DNA from 4 places in the Alsobacter sp. P4_H11 genome. Region 1 is predicted to be linked to each of the others. Evidence: predicted binding sites of a transcription regulator. Region 1 holds the regulator's gene; each other region holds the start of a gene.
What was found. The regulator PhoB, encoded in region 1, activates phosphate uptake and scavenging genes when phosphate is short. The targets are predictions, from matches to a motif close to TGTCATNNANCTGTCAT.
Positions count from the first base shown of each region.

Region 2: the regulator PhoB is predicted to act here: its motif matches at 4,518-4,534, upstream of AC1DSZ_RS00835 (alkaline phosphatase).
Region 3: the regulator PhoB is predicted to act here: its motif matches at 3,001-3,017, upstream of pstS (phosphate ABC transporter substrate-binding protein PstS).
Region 4: the regulator PhoB is predicted to act here: its motif matches at 2,993-3,009, upstream of AC1DSZ_RS14305 (YdcH family protein).

Region 1 covers NZ_JBFUKI010000003.1:338,353-345,262, reverse strand. Annotated here, with positions in the region: gene AC1DSZ_RS07355 (malate/lactate/ureidoglycolate dehydrogenase) at 1-91, shown strand, start outside; gene AC1DSZ_RS07350 (lysylphosphatidylglycerol synthase domain-containing protein) at 186-1,265, shown strand; gene AC1DSZ_RS07345 (ATP-binding protein) at 1,276-2,346, shown strand; gene phoB (phosphate regulon transcriptional regulator PhoB) at 2,437-3,141, shown strand; gene argE (acetylornithine deacetylase) at 3,145-4,296, opposite strand; gene apaG (Co2+/Mg2+ efflux protein ApaG) at 4,320-4,712, opposite strand; gene AC1DSZ_RS07325 (CDP-alcohol phosphatidyltransferase family protein) at 4,824-5,429, shown strand; gene AC1DSZ_RS07320 (GcrA family cell cycle regulator) at 5,436-5,972, opposite strand; gene AC1DSZ_RS07315 (acetylornithine transaminase) at 6,441-6,910, shown strand, end outside.
Region 2 covers NZ_JBFUKI010000001.1:186,242-193,151, forward strand. Annotated here, with positions in the region: gene AC1DSZ_RS00815 (esterase-like activity of phytase family protein) at 1-257, opposite strand, end outside; gene AC1DSZ_RS00820 (FtsX-like permease family protein) at 352-1,572, opposite strand; gene AC1DSZ_RS00825 (ABC transporter ATP-binding protein) at 1,569-2,273, opposite strand; gene AC1DSZ_RS00830 (hypothetical protein) at 2,251-2,655, opposite strand; gene AC1DSZ_RS00835 (alkaline phosphatase) at 2,711-4,465, opposite strand; partial or broken gene AC1DSZ_RS00840 (heavy metal translocating P-type ATPase) at 4,623-4,952, shown strand; gene AC1DSZ_RS00845 (cation diffusion facilitator family transporter) at 5,149-6,510, opposite strand; gene AC1DSZ_RS00850 (metal-sensing transcriptional repressor) at 6,521-6,787, opposite strand.
Region 3 covers NZ_JBFUKI010000011.1:146,942-153,851, forward strand. Annotated here, with positions in the region: gene rpe (ribulose-phosphate 3-epimerase) at 1-152, shown strand, start outside; gene AC1DSZ_RS19360 (DUF6065 family protein) at 330-1,178, opposite strand; gene purB (adenylosuccinate lyase) at 1,350-2,657, shown strand; gene pstS (phosphate ABC transporter substrate-binding protein PstS) at 3,121-4,182, shown strand; gene pstC (phosphate ABC transporter permease subunit PstC) at 4,312-5,244, shown strand; gene pstA (phosphate ABC transporter permease PstA) at 5,248-6,093, shown strand; gene pstB (phosphate ABC transporter ATP-binding protein PstB) at 6,093-6,866, shown strand; gene phoU (phosphate signaling complex protein PhoU) at 6,887-6,910, shown strand, end outside.
Region 4 covers NZ_JBFUKI010000007.1:179,786-186,695, forward strand. Annotated here, with positions in the region: gene rpsU (30S ribosomal protein S21) at 1-83, opposite strand, end outside; gene AC1DSZ_RS14285 (5-(carboxyamino)imidazole ribonucleotide synthase) at 243-1,325, opposite strand; gene purE (5-(carboxyamino)imidazole ribonucleotide mutase) at 1,328-1,822, opposite strand; gene AC1DSZ_RS14295 (GGDEF domain-containing protein) at 1,973-2,515, shown strand; gene AC1DSZ_RS14300 (YdcH family protein) at 2,505-2,723, opposite strand; gene AC1DSZ_RS14305 (YdcH family protein) at 3,031-3,216, shown strand; gene AC1DSZ_RS14310 (acyl-CoA synthetase) at 3,322-4,950, opposite strand; gene AC1DSZ_RS14315 (sulfite exporter TauE/SafE family protein) at 5,039-5,797, opposite strand; gene AC1DSZ_RS14320 (propionyl-CoA synthetase) at 5,980-6,910, shown strand, end outside.

The DNA of each region.
Region 1 (6,910 bases):
GGACGTGACCACCTGGGAGCAGATCGGGCAGGCGGCGGACGCCGTCGGCCTGCCGCGCGAGGAGTTGCAGGCGCTCGCCGGCCTGGCCTGAGCGGCGCCTCCGGCCCGCGCCGGGGCTTGCGGGGCCGGTCCGGTGCGGCCATAAGGAGCCGCCGCGAGGGCCGCGGCCCAGCATGGACCCAGGAATGACACGCATGCAGGAGCGCTCGGGCGACGAGCTGCCCGAGCCCGGCCCGGTCGTCGCCGGCTCGCCGAGCGGCAGGCTTGGCGGCCCGAACGCGCCGCGGGGACGTTGGGCGTGGATCGGCGCCGGCGCGAGCGTGCTGCTGTTCGTGATCTCCGCCGTGGTGCTCTGGCGCATCCTCTCGGAGGTGAAGCTCGCCGACGTGCGCGCCGCCTTCGCGAGGACCGAGCTCGAGAACCTCGCTATCGCGCTCGCCTTCGTCACGCTGAGCTACACGCTGCTTACCGCCTATGACGCGCTGGCGCTGCGCCAGCTCAAGCTGCGTATCCCGTTCCGCACCACCGCGCTGGGCTCCTTCACCAGCTATGCCATCTCGTTCACGCTCGGCTTCCCGCTCGTGACCGCCGCCACGGTGCGCTACTGGATCTACGCGCCGCTCGGCGTGTCGCCCGGCAAGGTCGCGAGCCTGACCACCATCGCGGGCCTCACCTTCCTGCTCGGCATGGGTACGGTCGTAGGCTTCGGACTGATCTGGCAGGCGCCGGCCATTTCGGATATCAACCATCTGGCCGTGAACGCGAACCGCCTCATCGGCGCGGCCGTGCTGGCCGTGATCGCCGGCTACCTGTTCTGGGTCGGGGCCAAGCGGCGGGCCGTGCGGGTGCAGCGCTGGCGGCTGGAGCTGCCGAGCTTCCGCGTCTCGCTCGCCCAGATCGTGCTCGGCGCGGCGGAAGTCTGCTGCGCCAGCGCGGTGCTCTACGTGCTGCTGCCGCCCGGCTACGGTGTCGAGTTCCAGACGCTGGCTGCCATTTACGCCTTTGCGTGCATCCTCGGCATCGTCAGTCACGCTCCGGGCGGGCTTGGGGTGTTCGAGAGCACCATGCTGCTGGCCTTCTGGCGCCTGCCCTATGGCGGCATGATCGGCGCGCTGCTGCTGTTTCGGATCTGCTATTACCTCATACCCTTCGTTCTCGCACTGGCGCTGCTCGGCGCCATGGAGATCGTCCGCCGGGTGAAAGCCTTCCGGGCCGACGAGAGCGAGGATGAGGACGACGACGAGGTCGAGGTCGGATCGGGCTGAGGGGCGAGGGATGGACGACGTCGCGCAGGACCCACCGTCGCCGCCCGCGCGCGACGCGTTCGTGGCGTCCGTGCTGGAGGCGATCCCCGACCCCGTGATCTTGGTCGACCCCGTGCTCACGGTGGTGCTTTGCAACGCCGCCGCCCGGCGGACATGGCGCTTCGTCGCCCCCGGCAAGCCGCTGTCCTTCGCGCTGCGCGCCCCGGCCCTCATCAGCGCCGCCGAAGCCGCTGTGCGGGGCGAGGGGCCGATTTCCGACGAGTACGACGAACGCGTCCCCGTTCAACGCGTGTTCTCCTTCCAGGCCTCGGCCCTGCCGGGAGACGCCAGGGAGCCCGGCGAACCCGCCGCCCTGATCGCGTTTCGCGACCTGACGGAGGCGCGCCGGCTCGAAAAGATGCGCGTCGATTTCGTCGCCAACGCCAGCCACGAGCTGCGCACCCCTCTCGCCTCCCTGCTCGGCTTCGTCGAAACGCTGGAGGGCCCGGCCAAGAACGACGCCACGGCGCGCGAGCGCTTTCTCGCCATCATGCGCGCCCAGGCGCAGCGCATGTCGCGCCTGATCGACGACCTCCTGTCGTTGTCGCGCATCGAGATGAGCGAGCACCGCCACCCCGACGCGCCCGTGGACCTCGCCGCCGTGGCCCGCCAGGTGGTCGACACGCTGCGGCCGCTGGCCGAGGACAAGGGCGTCGAGATCCGCGTTCACGCGCCCGGCCCGGTGATCGTGCCGGGGGACCGGGACGAGCTGCTGCGCGTCGCCGACAACCTCGTCGAAAACGCCATCAAGTATGGCCAGGCCGGCAAGCTGGTCGAGATCACGATCGACAGCGTGCAGGATGGCGGCCGGCCGCACGGGCGCTTGTCGGTGCGCGACCATGGCCCCGGCATCGCGCCAGCCGACCTGCCGCGCCTCACCGAGCGCTTCTACCGCGCCGAAACGGGCGACAAGAGCGGCACCGGCCTCGGCCTCGCGCTGGTGAAGCACATTGCGACCCGCCACCGCGGCCGCCTCGCGGTGGAAAGCCGCCGCGGCGAGGGCTCCACCTTCCGCGTCACGATCCCGCAGTCGAATCCCTAGACGGCTCCGCCCGCAAGGGTTGCGGAGTGTAATATGAATGTCATGGACCGGTCATACACAGCAGGCTGTGAAGCATCCGGAGACCGCGTGATGGCGTCCGCCCCATTCATCCTGATCGTCGAGGACGAGGAGGCGCTGACGCTGTTGTTGCGCTACAATCTCGAGGCCGAGGGTTATCAGGTCGACGCCGTGGCGCGCGGCGACGAGGCCGACATCCGCATCCGCGAGCGAACCCCCGACCTGATCCTCCTTGACTGGATGCTGCCGGGCCTTTCCGGCATCGAGCTGTGCCGGCGGCTGCGCCAGCGCCCTGAGACGCAGCGCCTGCCCATCATCATGCTCACCGCGCGCGGCGAGGAGAGCGAGCGCGTTCGCGGCCTCGCGACCGGGGCGGACGATTACGTCGTAAAGCCGTTCTCGGTGCCCGAGCTGGTCGCCCGCGTCCGCGCCCTGCTGCGCCGGGCCTCCCCCGAGCGGGTCGCCAGCATGCTGGAATCCGGCGACATCGCGCTCGACCGCGAAACCCGCCGGGTGCGCCGCAGCGGCCGCGAGCTGCGCCTTGGGCCCACCGAGTTCCGGATGCTGGAATTCCTGATGGAGAAGCCCGGCCGCGTCTTCACGCGCTCGCAGCTGCTCGACGGCGTCTGGGGCCTCGACAGCGAGATCGACGAGCGCACCGTCGACGTCCACGTCGGGCGCCTGCGCAAGGCCATCAACCGCCCGCGCGAGAAGGACCCGATCCGCACCGTGCGCGGCTCGGGCTACTCCTTCGACGAGACCTTCGCGCGCCGCTAGGCTCTACTGCGCCGCGCAGCTCGCGATCAGCCGCCGGATGAAGCCGACGCCGCGCTCGATTTCGTCTAGCGTGATGTACTCGTCCGGCTGGTGCGCCTGGTTGATGGAGCCCGGCCCGCACACCACGGTGGGCAGCCCGTTGCGCTGGAAGTGCCCGGCCTCGGTGCCGTACGGCACCGTCATGGTCTGGTTGCGGCCCGCGAGCCGCAGCGCCAGCGTCTCGGCCGCGGAGCCCGGATCGGGTGCGAGCCCCGGAACCGCGACCTCCAGCAGCGTTTCCACCGAGCCCGGCCAACCCCACCGCGTCAGGCGCGGAACCACCACGCGCTGCGCGTAGTCGTCCAGCATGCGGGCGACCTCTTCCTCGTCGGTCCCCGGCACGCCGCGCACCTCCCACTGGAAGTGGCAGATCTTCGGCAGGATGTTGCGGGCCGTTCCGCCGTTCACGGTGCCGACATGCACCGACGAATAGGGCGGGTCGAAGCGCCCGGTCGGGTCGCCCTTCTCGCGGTACACGTCCGAGATCCGGTCCAGCTCCTGCAGCAGCCAGCCGGCCGCGAAGATCGCGTTGGAGCCAAGCTCGGGCTTGGCCGAATGCGCCTCGTAGCCGTGCACATAGGTGTTGAACGTCACCACGCTCTTGTGCGCGTCGGCCACCTGCAGCTCGGTCGGCTCGCCCACGATCACGGCCTGGGGCCGCGGCAGGTCCACGCCCATGCGCCGGATGGTGTCCACCACGCCAAGGCAGGTGAGCTCCTCGTCGTAGCTGAGCATGATGTGGATGGGCGTCTTCAGCGCCGCCGCCTGCATCTCGGGCACGAGCGACAACGCGATGGCCGCGAAGGCCTTCATGTCCACCGCGCCGCGCCCGTAGGCCTTGCCGTCCGCGACCCGCAACGTGAAGGGATCGCTGGTCCAGGTCTGGCCGGCGACCGGCACCACGTCGGTGTGGCCCGACAGCACGATCCCGCCGCGGTCCGTAGCGCCGATCGTGGCGAACAGGGCGGTCTTGTCGCCGGTCTCGTTGGGAACGCGCACCGACGCCACGCCGAGGTCGGCGAGGTAGCGCTCCACGAAGGCGATCAGCTCCAGGTTGGAGCGTGAGCTTTCGGTGTCGAACGAAACGAGGCGCTCCAGCAGGGCGAGCGGCGTCATCGCGGATTTTCTTGCGGCGGCCATCAGTGCATCACCCGGCGGCGATTGGGACTATCGAGCGAGAACGCCGGAATGCTCACGTCGAAGCTCGCTCCATCCTCCGTCTTCATGCCGTAGGATCCCGACATGATGCCCTCGGGCGTCTCCAGCGGGCAGCCACTCGTGTATTTGAATGTCTCGCCGGGCGCGAGCGTCGGCTGCTTGCCGATCACGCCCTCGCCGCGCACTTCCTTCACCGCCCCGGTGGCGTCGCGGATGTGCCAGCAGCGCGTCAGCAGGGTCACGGTCTCGGTTCCGAGATTTTCGACCTCGACCGTGTAAGACCAGAAGAACTGCTTCTTTTCAGGCGTCGACTGGTCCGCCATGTAGGCGGGCGTGACGGTGACCTGGATCTGGCGGGTAACGGCGCGATACATCGTCGCGTGAACTCCGGCGCGGGGGGGAGAAGCGCTCGCGTCCTAAAGCATTTCGACGCGAAGTGGAATCGGCTTCGCTCCGCCGGCGGGCCTCGGGAGCGTGGAGCAGCTATGTTGGACGGAATGGCGCGACGGCTGATCGACCCGCCCCTGGCGCTTATGGCGGGCCACTGCATTCGCCTCGGCCTCGGCGCGGACGCGATTACCGGGCTGGCGCTCTGCTTCGGGGTCGCGAGCGCTGCCGCGATCGCGGCGGGTGATTTCGGGCTCGGGCTGGTCCTTATGGCGTTGGGCCGGCTCGGCGACGGCCTCGACGGCGCGGTGGCGCGTCAGACCCGGCGCACGGATCTGGGCGGCTTCCTCGACATCGTCTCGGATTTCGTTTTCTACGGCGCCGTGCCGCTGGCCTTCGCGTTTGTCGCGCCCGACGCCAATGCGCTCGTGGCCGCCACGCTGCTGTTCAGCTTCTACGTGAACGGCGCGACCTTCCTGGCTTACGCGACGGTCGCCGGGCAGCGTGGGCTGCAGACGACGTCGCGCGGCCTGAAGTCCATCTACTTCACGGCCGGGCTGGCGGAGGGGGCCGAGACCATCGGGTTCTTCGCCCTGATGATGCTGTTCCCCCAGGCCTTCCCGACGCTGGCCGTGATCTTCTCGCTCATGTGCCTCGTCACGGCCGCCAGCCGCGTTCTGCTCGCCTGGCGGACGTTCCGATAATGGCGCCTAGCGCATTCCCCCGGCCCGGGCCGCTGCGCGGCGACGGTCCATGGAAGGCTGGTAGGCGACCTGCGAGTGGAAGTTGCAGTAGGGCGTGCCGGTCGGCGACTTGGCCCCGCAGAACCGGAAATCTTCGCTCGTCGGGTCGCCATGCGGCCAGCGGCACATGCTCTCGCGCAGCTCCATGATGGTGACGCGCTCGGACATGGGGATCACCACGTCCGTCATGGGCGTGGGCGCGAGCTCCATGATGGGCGCCGCCATCTGCATGGCCTTGGGGGCCACCGCCAGGTTGCCGCGCACCACGGGAGCCGAATGCGTGTGGCTCATCGGATGGCTCGGCGCGCGTGTCGGCGCCTTGCGGGGACGAGCCTGCTGGGGCGCCGGCGCCTTCGCGCGGCCCGAAAGGCCGAGCCTGTGGACCTTGCCGATCACCGCGTTGCGGGTGATCCCCCCGGCCAGCTCCGCCGCGATCTGGCTGGCGCTAAGCCCCTGGTTCCACAATTTTTTAAGGAGTTCGACCCGTTCATCGGTCCAGGACATCGGCCTCGGTCTCCGTATCTGAATGTTGCCTCTGTGGACTTCGCCGCCGGCTCTTGAGGCCGATCTGTCGCGTCGTCCGCCTGTTCATTCGCCAGCCGAATCCTCCCGCGTTCGCCGCTCCGCAACGGCGGAGCACGGGACTCAACTTCGACCCAACTACGTGGTTTGCCGCACCACATGTCGTATCCGACAAGTGGAAACCTACGATATCGCGTGACTCTGCCGCAAGAGTCCGGCGCGTATCGGCCGGCGGCGAGGCGCGTTTTCAACAAGGATCGTGGCAGGAAAGAGTCGGTCGCGGGGTTGACCTGCGCGGCGCGTTGCGCATCGGCGCCAAAACCTTCGAAGATCTAGGCTGCGGCTCGTTTCATTGACAGAAAACGCGGCCGTCCTCATAGTTCGGCCGCGCCGCCCCGGTCGGGCGGCGCTTCCTATTTCTAAGGTTCAATCGAGGAAAGATCGTTCGCCATGGCCGAAGAGAGCCTTCATCCGTCGCCGCTGCTTCCGAACTTCGCGCGCGCGGACCTCTCCTTCGAGCGAGGAGAAGGCCCCTGGCTCTTCACGGACCGAGGCGAGCGTTACCTGGACTTCGGCGCCGGCATCGCCGTGAACGCGCTCGGGCACGCCCATCCGCACCTCGTGAAGGCGCTGGCCGACCAGGCCCAGAAGGTCTGGCACGTCTCTAACCTCTACCGCATCCCGGAAGGCGAGAAGCTCGCCCAGCGGCTCGTGGACGCGACCTTCGCGGACACGGCCTTCTTCTGCAATTCGGGCGCTGAGGCCAACGAGGCCGCCATCAAGATGGCGCGCAAGTACCACGCCGTGAACGGCCAGCCCGAGCGCTTCCGCATCATCACGGTGGAAGGCGCCTTCCACGGCCGCACGCTCGCGACGCTGGCGGCCGGCGGGCAGCAGAAGTACCTGGAAGGCTTCGGCCC
Region 2 (6,910 bases), on a different contig from region 1:
CCCTTGAACGGCAGCTTCACGCCTGTGGCGCGCTCGAACGACATGCCCATCACGGAGCCTTGCGCGTCCACGCGCTTGCCGGTGGTGTACTTGCCGGACGTTTGCAGATCCAGCGGAGCGTCGGACGGGGACGGGATGAACGTCTCGGCCGCCAGCACGGCGTGGCCGGCGAGCCTGGCCGGAAATTCCTGCTGCGCTGACGCCGCCGTCGCGGAGATCGCGAGCCCGAGGCTCACCAGAAGAATGGCGCGTTGCATACTGACCCCCATGAGTGAATTGGACGGCTTCTTCTGCGAGGGCGGCGCGACGGTGCGATGACGTCCGGCTGTCATTTTAACGACAGTCGCGGGTCTAGCGTCCGCGGAGCCCGGACACGACGCTTTGCCGGTAGGCGGCGAAAGCCGGAACCATGGCCAGCAGGACGCCAAAAGCTGCAGCCAGCCCTGTCATCGCCCACTCGTTGGGGCCAAGGCGCGCGTTCAGCACGAAGCCGAAGCGCTCCGAGAGCAGCGCGGAGGTGCCCGCGGTGGCGCCGAAGCCCAGCGCCATTCCGGCCAGAGCGGCGGCGCAGACCAGCAACGACACGCCGAGCCACACCACCGCGAACACGTACCCCCGCGGCGCGCCGATGGCGCGCAAAACCGCGATGTCGCGCCGGCGGGCGGCCGCGAGCGCGAAGACGCAGACCAGCACCGAGACGAACACGAGCGCCTGCGTGGCCAGCGCCATGGCCGCCATCACGGCCTTGACGTCGGCCAGAGCGCCATAGAGCTGCACCAGCACCTCGGCCGGGAACACCGCCATCGTGCGTCCGCCCCGAAACGCAGCGCGCAGCCGGTAGGCGTCCGCCACGCTGGCGGCCTTGACGACGATCACGGGCGCGTCGCCGGTCGCGTCCGGCCAAGGCGACCCGATCCGCGCGTCGCCTTCCGGCCGCCCCCGCGCGAGCCCATGCGTTTCCCAAACGGATTCGATTGGAACCAGGATCGCACGGTCGTAGGGCGTGCCCGTGGGCGGCATGCGTCCGACCACGGTCAGGTCATGCCCATCGTGGCGCGCTTCGCCGGGGAGGGCGCGCCCATCCTCGCGGGAGTGGCCATGCGACGTGACGATGGTGGTTCCCAGCGCGAGCGGAACGTCCCACCCCACGACGGCCTCGTTTTCCGCCGCGAACACCCGGCCGAGCTGCAGCTGCCGCTTGCCGCCCCGGGTGACGAAATCGGCAATGGTCCCCACCACCGGGCGCCCGCGCCAGGTGTCGCCGAACGCCAGCGGCGCCGCCCAGGCGACGCCGTTGCGGCGGGCGAGTTCGGACCAGACCGCATCCGGCATCAGCGGCAGGGCGCTTTCCTGGAGGTAGACGCCGGTCAGCACGAGCTGCGTCTCGCTGCCGGGCGCGCCGACCAGGAGGTCGAAGTCGTCCGCCGCGCGGGCGCTGCCCTGGCGCAGCGCGCGCTCCTGAGCGGTGACGGTCACGCCGATCGCGATCGCGAAAGCCATCACGGCGAACAGCGCCAGCGCGCCGAGCCAGGAGCGCCGCAGCTCGGCGCCGATGAGCGGCCACGGGTTCATGCCGCCGCCCCGACCAGAGCGCCGCCGGCGATCCGGATCGTGGACCCGAGCCGCCCCAGCAGCGCGGCGTCGTGCGTAACGACCAGCAGGGTCGCGCCGCTCCGGCGCTCGGCCGCCAGCAGCAGATCCGCGACCCGCGCGCCATTGTTCGCGTCCAGGCTCGCGGTGGGTTCGTCGGCGGCCAGGATGCGCGGCTCGCGCACCAGCGCCCGCGCGATGGCCACGCGCTGCTGCTCGCCGCGCGACAGCACCCCGGCGCGCCGTGCCGGCTCCGTGAGGCCCACCGAGTCGAGCAGTTCGAGCGCGCGCTCACGCTGGGAGCCGCTCAGACGCCAATGGTCGAAGCGGAACGGCAGCAGCACGTTCTCCAGCGCGGTGAGCTCGGGCGCGAGGTGAAAGTCCTGGAACACGAGCCCCACGTTACGGCGTCGCCACGCGTCGCGCGCTCCTTCGCCGAGTTTCGCCAGGTCGACGCCGCCCCAGTGGATGCGTCCGGCCGTCGGGCGTTCGATGCCGGTCAGCACATGGAGAAGGGAGGTCTTGCCAGAGCCCGAGGGTCCGCTGACGCCCAGCTGGTCGCCCGCCGCGATGCGCAACGTCGGGATGTCGAGAATGGTCGTGGCGTCGTCGCCGCGCCCATAGGTCAATCGCAGGCCTTCGACCGTGAGCGCCGGAGCCTCAGACGATGCGGAAATCGGCATTCATGATCCGGATCTGGGACACGAATCCCGTGGTCGGATCGGTCGCCGAGCCAACCTCCAGAACGCCCGTCACGGCGATCGGGTCGGAGTAGCGGGTGGGCTGGGCGGCGTTTCGCAGATGAACCACGACGATGTCGGTCGGCCAATCCGCGTCCGACGAGCAGAAGGGACAGAGCGACACGGGCTCGCGAGTCAGCACGAAGAAGTCGCTCTCCGCCTTGAGCGGAGGAGCCATGTAGCCCTGCATCCCCACGGCCGCACCCTTGAGCGACAAGAGCCTGGGGGAGAACCGCAACCCCAGCACGCCGGACGCTTCGTAGAGGTCGGCGAAGTCGAGCGCCGCCGGCGCGGCCCAGGACGGGCGCACGCCTCCGGCAGCCAAGCCGGCCGCCATCGCCAGGAGGGCACGGCGACGGCTGAGCCGTGGAGTTGCAGCGTTACTTCGATGATCCGAGTGCGAGCGCATGCGCCATCACCTTGAACACGTCGGTGTTGTCCATCAAGCCCTTCACCATCTCGGAGCCGGGGCCATAGGCGTTCAGCAGCGAGTCCTCGGCGCTGTGGACGTCGGAGTTGCCGTCCTTGGGCAGGTTTCCGGCCCGCAGTTGCGCGCCCGGCGACTTGGCGTAGATCTCGTTCGCCGCGTAGGTACCCTTTTCCTTGCCGGCGACGGTGGGATTGTTGGGGCCGTCCATCTTGGGCCGGTAGGTCTCGTAGTAATCCGGGAAGCTGGCCGAGAACAGCGCGAGGCGGTCCTTGACGTCGACCTTGTTGGGATAGCCCTCGGCGTCCGGGGCCGGGTAGCTCGGATAGCCTGCGTCCGCATAGATGCCGAGCCGGTCCCGCAACTCGACGTTGGGGGCAGGGCCGTCCATGTCGTCATGCATGACGCCGACGATGCCGACCGGGTGGGTATGGTCGGCCAGCACCAGGATCAGCGTGTCGTTCTTCTGGTCGGCGAAGTCCTTGGCGACCTTCACGGCGTTGTCGAGCATGATCGTGTCGTAGATCGCCCGCTCCATGTCGAGGGCGTGCGTGTACTTGTCGATCAGGCCGGACTCGACCATCAGCACGAAGCCGTTTTCGTTCTTGGACAGCACCTCGATGGCGGACTTCACCTGCTCGGTGAGGTCGGGCTGCTCGGGGTAGCGCTTGACGCTGCCGACCTTCAGGAACTTGCGATCGAGCACGCCGTCCATGTTGCCGAGGTTGAACAGGCCGAGCAGCTTCTCGGCGCCGGCTGCCGAAGCCGCCTTCATCTCGCCCGCCGTGGTGGCGACCGCATAGCCGGCGTCCCTGAATTTCGCGACGTAGTCCTGGTCGTCGCCGCGCTTGGAGCCGGCCATGCTCTTGGGAATGAAGTTCGCCGCGCCGCCGCCCATGATCACGTCTGGCTTCTGGTCCAGGAACTGCTGGACGATGACGTCGTACTCGGCGCGCCGGCGGGTGTGGGCCACCATGGAGGCCGGGGTGGCGTCCTCGATCTCGGTGTTGGTGACGACGCCGGCCGCCATGTTCAGCCGGCGCTGCGCCAGCGACGTGATGGTCTCGACCTTGGGGTCGTCCGTCGTGCTCTTGGTGCGGTCCGCATAGACGCCGAGCGCGTTGGTGGAGGACTTGTGCCCGGTCGTGTAAGCGCTCGCCGAATTGGCCGAGTCGGTGATCACGCTGTCGACGCCGGAGGTCGACACCAGCGCCATGGCGGGCATGTCATCGAGGGTGAGCTTGCCCTTGTACTTGCCCTCCTGGATCCCTCTGGCGAGGATGCGCGCCGCCACCCGGTGGGCGTTCGACATGCCGTCGCCGATGAACAGGATGACGTTCCTGGCCTTGCGCGGCTGAGCCGTTTCGTAGACCTCCCACGCGACCTCGCGGGTGTTGACGCCGTCTGTCGCCTTAACGACATAGCGGCCCGGCTTGTCGATCACAATGTCACGCAGCGTCACGGCCGACTGGTCCTTGTCGTCCTCACGGGCGACGTAGGCCGCGGCGCGGCCAAACGCCTGGGCGTGGTCTTGGCCGTTCACCGTCACGGCGATCTTGCCGGCCTCGACCAGCCCGGGGAACTCGACCTTGAGGTCAAACTTCGCCCCGACCAAAATCTGCGCCCGGTCGATCGGGTATATGGTCTGGCTCAGCGCCGGGGCCGAAACAGTGGAGAGCAGCAAGGCTGCGGCGAACGTCTGGCGCATGGCATGATCCTGAAGGGAGACGAAGAACGCCAACATCGCCTAGAGACGCCGCGTGACGCCCCCATGACAGGTGCCCGAACGGAGCAAACACGGCAAATATTCGCCGCCTTCGACCTGCATTCCACTCCTGCCACAGCATTATGAGAGCCCAGCAAAGGAGGTGGGAGACGGCATCAACGATGCTCCCGCGCTCGCCGCCGCCAGCGTCGGCATCGCCATGGGGGGAGGAACCGACGTCGCCTTGGAAACGGCCAATGCGGCGGTGCTCCACGGCCGAGTCATGGACATCGCTGATATGATCGCGCTGTCGAAGCGGACAATGGCGAACATCCGCCAGAACATCACCATCGCGCTTGGGCTCAAGGCAGTGTTCCTCGTGACCACGATCGCTGGCGTCACGGGGCTCTGGCCGGCGATCCTGGCCGACACGGGCGCGACGGTGCTGGTGACCGCCAACGCCATGCACATGCTGCGGGCGCGAGGCTGACGATCCGCGGCCAAGCTCTTGACGATCAGAGCGGCGGCGGCCGATGCCGAACTCCGTCGTCACCCAAGGGTCAGCGGATCCAAGACCGATCGCTTATTCGCCGAGTTACCGTCCGGCATAGCTTCGTGTCCGCTGTCCGCTATCCGCTATCCGATGGCGGAAACCGCGATGGCTTCGCCGGGCCATGACCTGGCATCTAGTGTGGATGATCCTCCGGTTCGGTCATCCGAAACGGCAGGGTCTCCTGCTGGCCTCGTCGCGACAGGACCAGGCGCGCCTCGAACTCATGAGGCTCCGCGGGCGCGACCTCGCTGACGAGAACGCCGGCGGCGCCGCCGGCGAGGAGCGCCAAGGATTCAATCCGCCCGCCGTCGCGAAGGATTTCGACGTTCGCCTCGAGCGGGAACACGGGTTCGTCGAGTGTCAGCCGCATCCGCTCACCGGACGAGGTATCGACGATCTCGAGCCGGCCGCTCGCCAGCCGGCCGACGAAGACGAACGGGTCAGGCGCGTGATGATTTCCGTGGAGAGTGGGCGCTAGATGTCCTCCGGCAGGGCGCAAGGCCACGTGCGCCGAGGCGAAGCTGGGCAGATGTCCCTCGAAAGCCGCGATCAGCTCGCCGCGCACCCGTTCGGCGTCCGCGATCGTCAGAGCGGGGTCTACCGCCGCCGTGGCCTCGACGTGGAGCTTGTGCCCCAGCCAGCGGAGCTTGACCTCCGGGGCGCCGACGATCCCCGGAACGTGCTCCGCGGCGTGGCGCGCCTCGGCCGTGATGCCGGGTTCGACTCCGTCGATCATGCGGCGGACGACGGACACCGAGGATTGCCAGACGATGCCGAAGATCGCGAGCGTGATCAGCAGGCCCACGATGGGGTCGGCCAGCGGAAAGCCCAGCCACACGCCGAAGGCGCCGAGCACGACGGCGAGGCTCGTCAGGCCGTCCACTCTGGCGTGATAGCCGTCGGCGATGAGGGCCGCACTGTTGATGCGGCGGCCCACGCGGATCCGGAAGACGGCGACGGCCTCGTTTCCGATGAAGCCGACCAGGCCGGCCGCCGCGACCCAGCCAAGGAGGCTGATCGGTTGGGGATGGATCAGCTTATCGAGGGCTTCATAACCCGCCACGAGGGCGCTGGCGAAGATGATCAGCACGATCGCGATGCCGGCGAGGTCCTCCACCTTGCCGTAGCCGAAGTTGAACGTGGCCGTGGGCTGCCGGCGCACCAGGCGGAAGGCCACCCAGAGCGGGATGGCCGTGGTCGCATCGGCCACGTTGTGGATCGTATCAGCGAGCAGCGCCACGGATCCCGACGCGATGACCACCAGGATCTGGAAAAAGGCGGTGATGGCCAGGATCACGAAGGACCACTTGATGGCCCAGATGCCCTGCGAAGTCGTCGCGATGGTGGGATCCATAACCCCGTGGCTATGGCCGTGCCCTCCGTGGCTCCCGTGGGACCCATGGCTGCCGTGCCCGCCATGGGCGCCGTGAGAGCGGGAGGTCACGTTACTGTAGCCCCCATGTCCAAAGCCGAACCAGTCGAGCAGCTTGCTCACGTGCACATCCTCATAGGTATTTCGCGAGCTGCTTGAACTCGGCCAGGACTTTGGTTGGCGCGGCCTTGTCGGCATCGAGCTCGTGGCCGAGGCAATGCTCGATGTGGTCGTGGATCAGCAGTTTCTTGGCGTTGGCGATCGCCGTTTCGACGGCGTGAAGCTGCTGGGCAAGCTCCACGCAGCTGCGCCCACTTTCGACCATGTCGATCACGGAGGCGAGGTGGCCGTTGGCCCGCTTGAGACGGGCGATCACGTCGGGGTGGCTGGCATGGATCATGGACCATGTCCTATCCCCCTGGATAGGATCCGGCAATCAGCCGCGAGCAATGCTGGTTCCATGTTTTGGCGGAAATGGCCGTCGGCGCCGTCGCTAGGGAATCCTGGCGAAGCTTTTCATAGG
Region 3 (6,910 bases), on a different contig from region 1:
GCGGCGTTACGGCAGACACCGCCCCGCTGGTGACGGAAGCCGGCGCGGACGTGCTGGTGGCGGGCTCCGCCGTGTTCAAGGGCGGCACGCCCGAAGCCTATGCGGCCAACATCACGGCCATCCGGGAGGCTGGGCAGAAGGCGCGCGGCTGAGAGGCTGGAGCCTTCAGGAGAGCTTCCAGGCCTCGACGCCCTTCTCCTCACACTGCCAAAAAGAGATCGCACCCCCTCAACCGTCTTCCCCGGGCTTGACCCGGGGTCCACGCGCTCGGCTAAAGCGTGGACCCCGGGACGAGACCGGCCATGACGGAAAGAGGCGCGGTCGAACACTCAGCGATTTCGGCCCCGTTTGGCCGCAGGCTGTGCAACCGACGGCGCCGGCGGCCCGGACGCGACATGGACCGGACAGCCCCTGATCTCGACCGGCGCGTTCAGCTTGCGTTTTGTCAGGTGGTAGTCCGGCGTCGCGTAGCCGGTCGGGTCCTTGCCCTGCACGTAGTTGCGCTGCCAGCCTTCCTTCACGGCTTGGGGCTCGTGCGCCGCGAGCCGGTCATTGAAATCGATGCGGCTTTGCGCCCAGCTTTTCGAGGCGGCCTTCAACCCGGGCTCGGTGTCGAGATGCGCCAGCACGGGCTGGATGCGATCCAGCAAGCGGTGAGGCGTCATCATCAAAAACGCGAAGCGCTCGCCGGCGTCGAAGCGGATCGAGCCCGGACGCGTGAATTTCCAGTTCATCGTGAACGTGAAGGGCAGCCAGGCGGTCTCCACCAGGCCGTCCAGCGGCGCAATGCCGTCCTTAACGGTGTTGGGCGCGCCGCGTGTCCACAATGCCCAGCCGGGTGAGGTTCGAAAAAGATAACCGGGGTGGAAGGTCAGCACGCCGTGCCCGAAGGCGCTCACCGCCAACCGGCTGGCGCGCGAGTTGCCGGGATCGTCAGGCGTGATCAGCAGGTCCTCCTTCAAGTCCCCGCCCGTCCAATGCGCCGAGAACCCGACGGGAGCTTGCAACTCCCACCCGCTCGCATTGGCGATCGCCAGCGGCGTGCATCGGTAGGCGAAGCGCTGGCTCGTTTTGTCCATCCAGGCCCGCTCCGAGCGGCCGGGGACCAGCGCCGGGCTATCGTCGTACTCGTAGTAGCAATGAAGGGTCGGAACGGGTTCGGCTTCGGTTTCGGACATGGCGGTTCCCTGAACTGGCCCGCCAAGCTGGCGCAAAACCGTTCACATCGGGTTTGCAGAAATAACATTCGTCAAGCGAAGGCTGCTGATGCGACGTCCCCCCGTCCTTCCCCTCATTGCCCCCGCCCCCCTCCCATGCTACCGGCGCGGTGATACCCGAAAGGACCGCCCATGATCCCGCGCTATAGCCGCCCCGAGATGGTGGCCATATGGTCGCCCGAGACCCGCTTTCGCATCTGGTTCGAGATCGAGGCCCATGCCTGCGACGCGCTGGCCGAGCTGGGCGTGATCCCGAAGGAAGCCGCGAAGACGATCTGGGAGAAGGGCGGCGCGGCCACGTTCGACGTCGAGAAAATCGACGCCATCGAGCGCGAGGTGAAGCACGACGTCATCGCGTTCCTGACGCATCTGGGCGAATTCGTCGGCCCCGACGCGCGCTTCATCCATCAGGGCATGACGTCGTCCGACGTGCTCGACACCTGCCTCGCCGTGCAGATGTCGCGCGCCGCCGACCTGCTGATCGCCGACATCGACGCGCTGCTGGCGGCGCTGAAGCGCCGCGCCTTCGAGCACAAGATGACGCCCACCATCGGCCGCTCGCACGGCATCCACGCCGAGCCGGTCACCTTTGGGCTGAAGCTCGCCGAGGCCTATGCGGAGTTCAGCCGGTCGCGCGAGCGGCTGGTCTTCGCCCGTCGCGAGATCGCCACCTGCGCGATCTCGGGCGCGGTCGGCACCTTCGCGAACATCGATCCGCGCGTGGAGGAGCACGTCGCCAAGGCGATGGGGCTGGCGGTGGAGCCCGTCTCCACCCAGGTGATCCCGCGCGACCGTCACGCCATGTTCTTCGCCACGCTGGGCGTGGTGGCGTCCTCGATCGAGCGCCTCGCCATCGAGGTGCGTCACCTGCAGCGCTCCGAGGTGCTGGAGGCGGAGGAATATTTCTCCGAGGGTCAGAAGGGCTCCTCGGCCATGCCGCACAAGCGCAACCCGGTGCTCACCGAAAACCTCACCGGCCTCGCCCGCATGGTGCGCGCTTATGCGCTGCCCGCCATGGAGAACGTGGCGCTCTGGCACGAGCGCGACATCTCGCACTCCTCGGTGGAGCGCATGATCGGCCCGGACGCCACCGTGACGCTCGACTTCGCCCTCGCCCGCCTCACCGGCGTGATCGACAAGCTGCTGGTCTACCCGGAGAACATGCAGAAGAACCTCGACCGCCTCGGCGGTCTGGTCCACTCCCAGCGCGTGCTGCTGGCGCTGACGCAAAAGGGTGTCTCCCGCGAGGACGCCTACCGGCTGGTGCAGCGCAACGCCATGCCGGTCTGGCGCGGCCAGGGCGACTTCCTCACGCTGCTGAAGGCGGACCCGGACGTCTCCAAGGCGCTCACCCCGCAGGAACTCGAGGAGAAGTTCGACCTCGGCTACCACCTGAAGCACGTCGACACGATCTTCCGACGGGTGTTCGGCGAGGCGTGAACGCCCGGGGGATTCGCGCCGACATCGGCAGCCCTCCAATCGACGGTAGAAGAACTAACACCTCCGTGAGCCTCGCCGTCATTGCGAGCCAGAGGCGAAGCAATCCAGTCTAAATGCCCGACGTTAGGCTGGATTGCTTCGCTGTCGCTCGCAATGACGGGAGGATGACCCCAATGTCCTCGCGCCTCGCCGCCAACCCCGGCGACCTGCGCGGCAGGTCGGGAAGGGGATCCAGGGCCCCGCGCTCACCCCTGGATCCTTTCCCGGCGCTGCGCGCCGCCGGGGATGACGGAGAGAGTTGAGCCGGGCCGCAATCGCATCGATGTCCGGAGCGGCCCTCCCCTGTCATCCACCTGTCATATCCATGTCATAGCGAAAGGGCGTCGCGGCCCCCGGGGTCGCGATGGAGGCGCGGCGGCGCAGGACGCGCGGCCCCTCCCCACGTCCGACATGGAGAGTCTTCATGACCCTCGCGACCAAGACCAAGACCCTTTTCGCGGCCGCCGGCCTCGCCTTCGTGGCGGCCGCGGCTCCCGCGCACGCGGCCGACATCACCGGCGCCGGCGCGACTTTCCCCTACCCGGTCTATGCGAAGTGGGCTGACGCCTACAAGAAGGAGACCGGCGTCGGCCTCAACTACCAGTCGATCGGCTCCGGCGGCGGCGTGAAGCAGATCCAGGCCAAGACCGTGACCTTCGGCGCCACCGACGCCCCCCTCAAGGGCGAGGACCTGGAGAAGAGCGGCCTCGTGCAGTTCCCGATGGTGATGGGCGGCATCGTGCCGGTCGTGAACCTCGAAGGCGTCGCCCCCGGCCAGCTCGTGCTCGACGGGCCCACGCTCGCCAACATCTTCATGGGCACGGTGAAGACCTGGAACGACCCGGCCATCGCCAAGCTCAACGCCGGCGTGACGCTGCCCGACAGCAAGATCCTGGTGGTGCGCCGCGCCGACGGCTCGGGCACGACCTTCAACTTCACCGACTATCTCGCCAAGGTCAGCCCCGACTGGAAGACCAAGGTCGGCGTATCCACCGCGGTGGAATGGCCGGTCGGCGTCGGCGCCAAGGGCAATGACGGCGTCGCCAACAACGTGATGCAGTCGAAGGGCGCGATCGGCTATGTCGAATACGCCTACGCCAAGCAGAACAAGCTCTCGCACGCCAAGATGATCAATGCCGACGGCAAGACGGTCGGGCCGGAGCTGAAGTCCTTCATGGCCGCCGCCGCCAACGCGGACTGGTCCAGCGCGCCCGGCTATGGCGTCATCCTGTCGAACCAGAAGGGCGCCGACAGCTGGCCCATGACGGCCGCGACCTTCATCCTCATCCACAAGCAGCCGGCCGACCCGGCCGCCGCCACGGACGCGCTGAAGTTCTTCGACTGGGCCTTCAAGAAGGGCGACAAGGCCGCCGAGGAGCTCGACTACATCCCGATGCCCGACGCGGTCGTCACGATGGTCGAGAAGACCTGGACGGACAACATCAAGGACACGGCCGGCAAGCCGCTGTTCACTGCGGGCAAGTAAGCGCCCTTCCCTCTCTACCGGCATCCCCGGCGACCCGCGCAGCGGGTCGGGAAGGGGATGACGGCGAGAGTTCACGCCGTCGGGCAAGTGTCCGGCGGCGCTCCAGTTCCGCCCCCATGAGGCGCACCGATGGTTGATCTCGCCATGCAGGCCACCCACGCGGAGACCCCGGCGGCCGAGAGCCGGCTGAAGGCTCTCGCCCGCTTCAAGCTGTCGGACGCCGTGTTCGGGGCCCTGGCGCGCCTCAGCGCCATGACGGTGCTGCTGATCCTCTCGGGCGTGATCCTGTCGCTCATCATCGGCTCAATGCCGACGTTGCGCGCCTACGGCTTCGGCTTCCTGACCTCGCAATCCTGGAACCCGCCGCTGGAGAAGTTCGGCGCCGCGCCGTCCATCTACGGCACGCTCGTCACCTCGGCGATCGCCATGCTGATCGCCGTGCCGGTCGGGATCGGCGTCGCTATCTTCCTCACCGAGCTGTGCCCGCCCGCCTTGCGCCGGCCCGTCGGCGTCGCGATCGAGCTGCTCGCCGGCATCCCGTCGATCATCTACGGCATGTGGGGCTTCTTCGTTCTCAACCCCTTCCTGCAGTCGATCTTGGGCTCGGGCCTGTCGCTGTTCACCGCCGGCCTCGTGCTGGCCATCATGGTGCTGCCCTTCATCTCGTCGATCACCCGCGACGTGTTCGACACCGTCCCGCCGATGCTGAAGGAATCCGCCTACGGCCTCGGCTGCACGCGCTGGGAGGTGATCAAGAACGTCATCATCCCGTTCACGCGGGTGGGCATCATCGGAGGCGTCATGCTGGCGCTGGGCCGCGCGCTCGGCGAAACCATGGCGGTCACCTTTGTGGTCGGCAACGCCAACCGCATCTCGGCCAATCTGCTGGATCCCGGCACCACCATCTCGGCCACCATCGCCAACCAGTTCGGCGAGGCCGAGCCCGGTCTCTACACCTCGTCGCTGATGACGCTCGGCCTGCTGCTGTTCCTGGTCACCTTCGTGGTGCTGTCATGCGCAAGGCTGATGCTGATGCGCCTCGAACGCCGCGCGGGAGCCTGAGCGATGAAGGACGTCTCCAAATATCGCCGCCGCGCCAACACCAACTCTGTCTGGATGGCGCTCTCGGTCGCCGCCACGGTGCTGGGCCTCGGCATGCTCTGCCTCATCCTGGGCTCGCTGCTCTGGAACGGCTTCACCAGCCTCAGCCCGCGCGTCTTCACCGAGATGACGCCCCCGCCCGGCAGCGCCGGCGGCCTGCTCAACGCCATCATGGGCTCGCTGATGATGACCGTGCTGGGCGTACTCGTCGGCGCGCCGCTCGGCATCATGGCCGGCACCTGGCTGGCCGAATACAGCGCCGGCTCGCGCCTCGCCGGCGTGGTGCGCTTCATCAACGACATCCTGCTCAGCGCGCCCTCGATCGTGATCGGCCTCTTCATCTACACGGTCGCGGTGGAGCCTGTCGGGCGCTTCTCCGGCATCGCGGGCGGTTTGGCGCTGGGCGTGATCGTGATCCCGGTCGTGTTGCGCACCACCGAGGACATGCTGCGCCTCGTGCCCACCGCCCTGCGCGAGGCGTCCTACGCGCTCGGCATGCCGCGCTCGCTGGTGATCCGAAAGGTGATCTACTCGGCCGCCCGATCGGGCATCGTCACCGGCATCCTGCTCGCGGTGGCGCGCATCAGCGGCGAAACCGCGCCGCTGCTGTTCACGGCGCTCAACAACCAGTTCTTCTCGTGGGACATGAGCCGGCCCATGTCCAACTTGCCCTACGTGATCTTCCAGTTCGCCTCCAGCCCCTACAAGGACTCCCAGAGCCTCGCCTGGGCGGGCGCGATCATCATCACCATGACGGTGCTCGTGCTCAGCATCACGGCCCGCAGCCTTTCCTCGTCGAGGACCTCCTGATGCAAGCCGCGAACGCCCTGCCCGAAAAGATCAGCGTCAAGGACCTGAAGTTCTTCTACGGCGCGAACCTGGCCCTCAAGGGCATCAACCTGCCGCTCTATGACCGCAAGGTCACGGCCTTCATCGGCCCGTCCGGCTGCGGCAAGTCCACGCTGCTGCGCGTTCTCAACCGCATGTACGACCTCTACCCCAAGCAGCGCGCCGAGGGCGAGGTGCTGATGGACGGCGAGAACATCCTCGACCCCAGGCAGGACCTCAACCTCCTGCGCGCCCGCATCGGCATGGTGTTCCAGAAGCCGACCCCCTTCCCAATGTCGATCTACGAGAACATCGCGTTCGGCATCCGCCTCTACGAGAACCTGCCCAAGAGCGAAATGGACGGACGCGTCGAGCAGGCGCTGCGCGGCGCCGCGCTCTGGGAGGAGGTCAAGGGCAAGCTCGACGCCTCGGGCCTCAGCCTCTCGGGCGGCCAGCAGCAGCGCCTGTGCATCGCCCGCTCGGTCGCGGTGAAGCCGGAAGTCATTCTCTTCGACGAGCCCTGCTCGGCGCTGGACCCGATCTCCACCGCCAAGGTGGAGGAGTTGATCGACGACCTGAAGGCGCACTACACCATCGCGATCGTCACCCACAACATGCAGCAGGCGGCGCGCGTGTCCGACTACACGGCCTTCATGTATCTGGGCGAGCTGATCGAGTTCGACGAGACGGACAAGATCTTCACCGCGCCGAAGCAGAAGGCCACGCAGGACTACATCACCGGCCGCTTCGGCTGATCGACGACGAGGACATCACCATGGCCAACCACACCGTCGCCGCC
Region 4 (6,910 bases), on a different contig from region 1:
CGGAAGATGCCCTCGCGCTGCATCTTCTTCTTCAGCGCCTTGAGAGCCTGGTCGACATTGTTGTCACGAACGAGAACCTGCACGCGTCGTTTTCCCGTGTCTCGATTTGAAAGGGTTTCGGCTGGGTGACGCGCAGGCGCCAACGCCGGGATGCGGTGGATTAACAGAATCACCCAGGCTTGTCCACGGCCGAAATGCTCGAATTTCGGGCGCGGCCTTTGGGCTGGGCGGCTCAGCCCGCGTTAAGCGCGCCCGGGCGGCGTCACGCGGGTGACGTGACCCATCTTGCGGCCGGGCCGCGCCTCCGCCTTGCCGTAGAGATGCAGGTGGGCGCCGGGCTCGGCCAGGATCTGCCGCCACTGGTCCGCTTCGTCGCCGATCAGGTTGTTCATGACGACCTCGCCGCGCCGGGCGGCCGAGCCCAGCGGCCAGCCCGCCACGGCGCGCACATGCTGCTCGAACTGCGACGTCTCGGCCCCGTCCGTGGTCCAGTGCCCGGAATTGTGCACGCGTGGCGCGATCTCGTTGATCAGCACCCGCTCGCGCCCGCCGTCCGCGATCACGAACATCTCCACGCCGAGTACGCCGACATAGTCCAGCGCGGTCGCGATCCGGGCCGCATGTTCCAGCGCCGCATGGCTCGCCTCGCCGTCCAGCGCGGCCGGAACCCGCGTCACCGCCAGGATATGATGGCGGTGCTCGTTCTCGCAGACGTCATACGCGACGACGTCGCCGTCCCGCCCGCGCGCCGCGATCACCGAGACTTCCCGCAGGAAGGGCACGAAGGCCTCCAGGATAGAGGGCTGCCGCCCCACCGTCTCCCAGGCCTCCGCCAGATCGCTCTCCGGCCGGATCACGGTCTGGCCCTTGCCGTCATAGCCGAAGCGCCGCGTCTTCAGCACGCTGGGCCGTCCCAGCGCCGCCACGGCGGCCTCCAGCGACGCAAGATCATCGACCGCCCGGAAGTCCGGCGTGCCGAGCCCGATGTCGCGCAGGAAGCTCTTTTCGGAGAAGCGGTCCTGCGTCACCGCCAGAGCGCGTGGCCCGGGCAGCACGGGCACGCGCTCCGCCAGAAAGGCCGCGGTGGCCGCCGGCACGTTCTCGAACTCGTAGGTGACCACCGAGACGGCGCTCGCGAAGGCCGCAAGCGCCTCCTGGTCGTCGTAAGCCGCGATCGTGGCGGCCGCCGACACCTGAAAGGCCGGGTTGTCGCCGGCCGGCGCGTAGACATGGCATTTCAGCCCCAGCGGCGCGGCCGCGAGCGCCATCATGCGGGCAAGCTGCCCTCCGCCCAGGATGCCGATCGTCTGGCCCGGATGCAGCATGCTCATGCCTCGTTGACGGGTCGTTCGGCCACCGCGCCCGTCTGGCGCGCCCGGTAGGCGTCCACGCGGTCGGCGAGCGCCGGATCGTTGAGGCCCAGCACGGCGGCCGCCAGCAGGGCGGCGTTCACCGCGCCGGCGCGGCCGATCGCCAGCGTCCCCACCGGGATTCCGGCCGGCATCTGGACGATCGAGAGCAGACTGTCCTGCCCCGACAGCGCCTTGGATTCCACGGGCACGCCAAACACCGGCAGGCTCGTGAGCGCCGCCGTCATGCCGGGCAGATGCGCCGCGCCGCCCGCGCCCGCGATCACCACCTGGTAGCCGGCCGCTTTGGCGCCCTTGGCGAAGTCGTAGAGGCGGTCCGGCGTGCGGTGGGCCGAGACGATCAGGCAGTCATGCCCGATCCCCAGCGCCTCGAGAGTCTCGGCCGCATGACGCATCGTCGCCCAGTCGGACTGGCTGCCCATGATCACGGCGACTGGTTTATGGGCCTTCATTCCAACTCTCCCGCAAAAGTTAAGCGGCTTTCAAGAAAAACAGGGCGGACTATAGAACGCGCTCCCCCTGCGCTAGCATAGCCGGAAACGATCGTGAACCACGTCACCCCTCCTTTCGATACGGTTTGCCCTCATTCGGAGGGCGCCCGCGTGGCTGAGCTCACGCGCGAACTCGCCCAGGCGAAATCCCGCATTTCGGAACTGGAGGAGCTCGCGCATGTCGACGAGCTGACCGGCGTCCTGAATCGGCGCGGTTTCATCCGCGAGTTGCGGCGGGCGCTGTCCTACACGGAGCGCTACAGCGTCCCGGTGTCGCTTCTGCTGCTCGATCTCGATCGCTTCAAGCAGGTGAACGACCAGCTCGGGCACCCGGCGGGGGACGCCGTGCTGGCCAAGACCGCGGCCGTGCTCGCCAGCAACCTGCGCGCCTCCGACACGGTGGCCCGGCTGGGCGGCGACGAGTTCGCGGTTCTGCTTTGGCACGCCAACCAGGACATCGCGGCCGAGAAAGCCGCCGCGCTGAAACTCATCCTGGCCGACTCGCCGGCGGAGTGGCGCGGCCTCGAGATCCCGATCAGCGCCAGTTTCGGCGCGCATGGGCTCACGGTGGGGCAGACCGTGCAGGACGCCCTGCAGGAGGCCGACCGCTCCCTCTACGCCGCGAAGGCCAACAGGCTCGCGTTCAGGCGATGATGTCGGGCGTGATCTGGTCCGAGAGCCGGATGATCCGGTCCTTGAGGGCCAGCTTGCGCTTCTTGAGCCGCTGAATCTGCAACTGGTCGGCGGCGACGATGCCTTCGAGCGCATAGATGGCTGCGTCGAGGTCGCGGTGCTCGGTCTGCAGACGGGCCAACTCAGCTGCGAGCTGGACGTCGGTGGGCTCGGTGCTGTCGATGTTCATGTTCAATGGATGGGACCCATCACGCCCGCCGTCGCGAACCGATCCACTATGCCAGACGCGGCGCGGCGGGCAAGTCGGCTGAGGGCGAGTCGCCCACCCGAGGTCGGCGGTTGGCGCATCGGCCGAGGTCAAGCATCCCTCACGGCAACCGTCGAACGCGCTGCGCATCGCTTCCGCTTGCCGTCGGCATGCAGGGCGCCTACCTCCCTGAAGGGCCGGGCGGCGGTGGCGGAAATTCTACGGAATAGCTTCCCCCTTCGAGCGGTCCTGTGTCAGACTGATGACGTTCCAACGTGGGAGGTATCGCATGGCTTTGCAGTCCCATTTGGCGGAGCTCGAGCGCCGCCATCAGGCCATCGACAAGGAGATCGAGAAGGAACTAGGCGCCCCGAGTGGGGACGATCTCAGGCTCGCCGAGTTGAAGCGTAAGAAATTGTTGCTGAAAGATCAGATCGAGCGGCTTCGAGTGGCCGCCAAGCCGACCCTGCACTGAGGGTCAGGCCGACGCTGTGATTGTGGCGTCCCCCGAGTGAGTTCGCCGCCGCATGCGCCATTCGCGCTGCGGCGGTTTGTTTTTGGGCCCGGATTAAGCGGCCGCTCAGATATCCCGGGCCATCTCGCGCAGGCGGAATTTCTGCACCTTGCCGGTCGAGGTCTTCGGCAGTTCGGCGAACACAATGTGCCGCGGGCACTTGTAGCCGGCCAGGTGCTGCTTGCACCACGCCAGCAGGTCCTCGGACGTGGCCTCCCGGCCCGGCTTCAACTCCACGAACGCGCAGGGCGTCTCGCCCCATTTGTCGTCCTGCTTGGCCACCACCGCGGCGGCCTGCACGGCCGGATGCTTGAACAGCGCATCCTCGACCTCGATGGACGAGATGTTCTCGCCGCCCGAGATGATGATGTCCTTGGACCGGTCCTTGAGCTGGATGTAGCCGTCCGGGTGCTTCACCCCGAGATCGCCCGAGTGGAACCAGCCGCCCGCGAACGCCTCGTCGGACGCCTTGCGGTTCTTGAGGTAGCCCTTCATCACCACGTTGCCGCGGAACATGACCTCGCCGATCACCTCGGCGTTGGCCGGCGCGCTTTCCATCGTGACCGGGTCCTTCACGTCCAGCGCTTCCAGCGCGAGATAGCGCACCCCCTGGCGGGCCTTGCGGGCCGCCTGCGCGGCCGGATCGAGGTCGTTCCAGTCGGCGTGCCAGTCGTTCACCACAGCCGGCCCGTAGGTCTCCGTGAGCCCGTAGAGATGCGTCACGTTGAAGCCTGCCGCCTTCATGGCGGCCAGCACCGCCTCGGGCGGCGGCGCGGCGGCCGTGAAGAACTCCACCACGTGCGGCAGTGGCCGCTTCTCGGCGTCGGGCGCATTCAGCAGCGTCGACATCACGATGGGCGCGCCGCACAGATGCGTGACCTTGTGCTCCGCGATCGCCTCGTACATGGCGGCGGCCCGGACATAGCGCAGGCACACATGCGTGCCGACGGCAGCCGAAATCGACCACGGGAAGCACCAGCCGTTGCAGTGGAACATCGGCAGCGTCCAGAGATAGACCGGATGCTTGCCCATGTTGCAGGTGAGCACGTTGCCCTGCGCCAGCAGCGCCGCGCCGCGGTGGTGGTAGACGACGCCCTTGGGATTGCCGGTGGTGCCGGACGTGTAGTTCAGCGAGATCGCATCCCACTCGTCGCCCGGGCTCGCCCGCTCGTAGCTGGCGTCCCCTTCGGCCAGCAACGCCTCGTAGTCGAGCGATCCGAGCCGCTCGCCCGGGCCGGTGAACTCCGGATCGTCGTAGTCGATGACCAGCGGCTTAACGGTAGCCATCGCGAGCGCCGGTCCGACGATCTTGGCGAATTCGCGATCCACGATCAGCACCTTGGCCTCGCCGTGATCCAGCGAGAACGCGATGATGGGGGGGTCCAGCCGCGTATTCAGCGTGTTCAGCACGGCGCCCGTCATTGGCACGCCGTAGTGGCACTCCAGCATGGCGGGCGTGTTGGCGAGCATCACCGCGACCGTGTCGCCGCGGCCGATCCCGCGCTTAGCCAGCGCCGATGCGAGGCGCTGGGAGCGCTGGTGGAACTCGCGATAGCTCCGGCGCAGCGCGCCGTGGATGATCGCCGTGTGGTCCGGAAACACCAGTGCGGCGCGCTCCAGAAACGACAGCGGGGTCAGCGGCTGGAAGTTGGCCGGGTTCTTGTCGAGGTCGATGTCGTAGATGTCGGACGCCATGGCCACGCCTCCCGCCGGCTTCGAAGTTCGGGCGGAACCGTAGCGGTGCGGCCGGAGCCGGGCAATCGATCGATCGTCGGACGGCGCCTCAGAGCAGGTCGCGCAGGCCATCCCAGATCAGCTTCACGCCGACCACGAAGCTGAGCACGTAGATGAGCGTGAAGAACCGCTTGGCGTCGATCCGCTTCACCATCCAGACGCCCAGGAACGTCGACGCGATGGCGAGCGGGAAAAGCAGCGCGGAGGCGCGCAGGTTATCGGTCGAGAACTGCCCCAGCGCCACGTAGGGGACCACCTTCACGAGATTGGTGATGGCGAAGAACATCGTGCTGGTGCCGGCGTAGAGCAGCGGCGAAAGCCTCTGCGGCAGCACATAGACCTGGAAAGGCGGCCCGCCCGCATGGGCGACGAAGCTCGTGTAGCCCGCCACCACGCCCCAGAACCCGCCCGCCAGAACCGAGCGTCGCTCCCGCTCGGCCTCCTCCATGACGCTGCGCCCGCGCCAGTAGAGCGCCACGAAGCCCACCGAGATCAGCCCGACCCCGACCCGCACCGCCGCTTCTGGCACCTGCGAGGCGAAGATCCAGCCGATCGCGATGCCGGCGATCGACCCCGGGACCATGATGTAGAGGAGCCTCGGGTCGAAATCCCGGCGGTAGGCCCACACGCTCACGGCGTCCTGCACGATGAGGATCGGCAGCATGATGGCGGCCGCCGTGACGGGCGACACGACCAGGGCCAGCATCGGCATCGAGATCAGCCCGAGGCCCGAGAAGCCGCCCTTCGACATGCCCATGAGCACGACGGCTGGGATCGCGATCGCGAAAAAGAGAGGCGTTTCGATCATCGGCGGGGGATCGTTCGGCGGGAGCAAAGTGGTCGCAGGTTTGCGCCTCACCGACAAGCCGCCGCCGCGCAGACCCGACCGGCGCGCTGCGGCCGTCTCCATCTTTGGGCTAAACTCGACTTCCGTCGTCTTGTTCGCCGGCCACGCCTGCGTATCAGTGGGACAAATCCTGGGAGGGACGAATGCAGAGCCGCTATCCCGAGACCTACGCGCAGTGGAAAGCCGACCCGCAGGCGTTCTGGGCCGAGGCCGCCGAGGCGGTCGACTGGATCAAGCCTGCCGATGCGATCTTCGATCCGGATCAGGGCGCCTATGGGCGGTGGTTCGTGGGCGCCGAATGCAACACCTGCTGGAACGCGGTCGACCGCCACGCCGCCACGCGTCCCGACCAGGCCGCGCTGATCTATGACAGCCCGGTCACGGGGACGAAGCGCACCCTCAGCTATGCGGAGCTGAAGACCGAGGTCGCCGCGCTGGCGACCGTCATCCAGGACCTCGGCGTGCACAAGGGCGACCGGGTCATCATCTACATGCCGATGATCCCCGAGGCCGTGATCGCCATGCTGGCCTGCGCCCGCATCGGCGCGATCCACTCGGTGGTGTTCGGCGGTTTCGCCTCCAAGGAGCTCGCCACCCGCCTCGACGACGCCACGCCCAAGCTCGTGCTCGCGGCCTCCTGCGGCATCGAGCCGAACCGCGTGGTGACCTACAAGCCCCTGCTGGACGAAGCCATCGCGCTGGCGTCCAACAAGCCCGAATCGGTCTTGCTGCTCCAGCGCCCGCAATGCGAAGCCGCCATGCAGCCCGGCCGCGACCACGACTGGGCCGCCGCCGTGTCGGCCGCCAAGGCGGCGGGCCGGCTGGCGGACTGTGTCCCCGTGCTGGCGACCGATCCGCTCTACGTGCTCTACACGTCCGGCACCACCGGCAAGCCCAAGGGCGTGGTGCGCGACAATGGCGGCCACATGGTCGCGCTCGCGTGGTCGATGACCAACCTCTACGGCATGCAGCCAGGCGAGGTGTTCTGGGCCGCCTCCGACGTCGGCTGGGTGGTGGGCCACTCCTACATCGTCTACGCGCCGCTGCTGATCGGCTGCACCACCGTGGTGTATG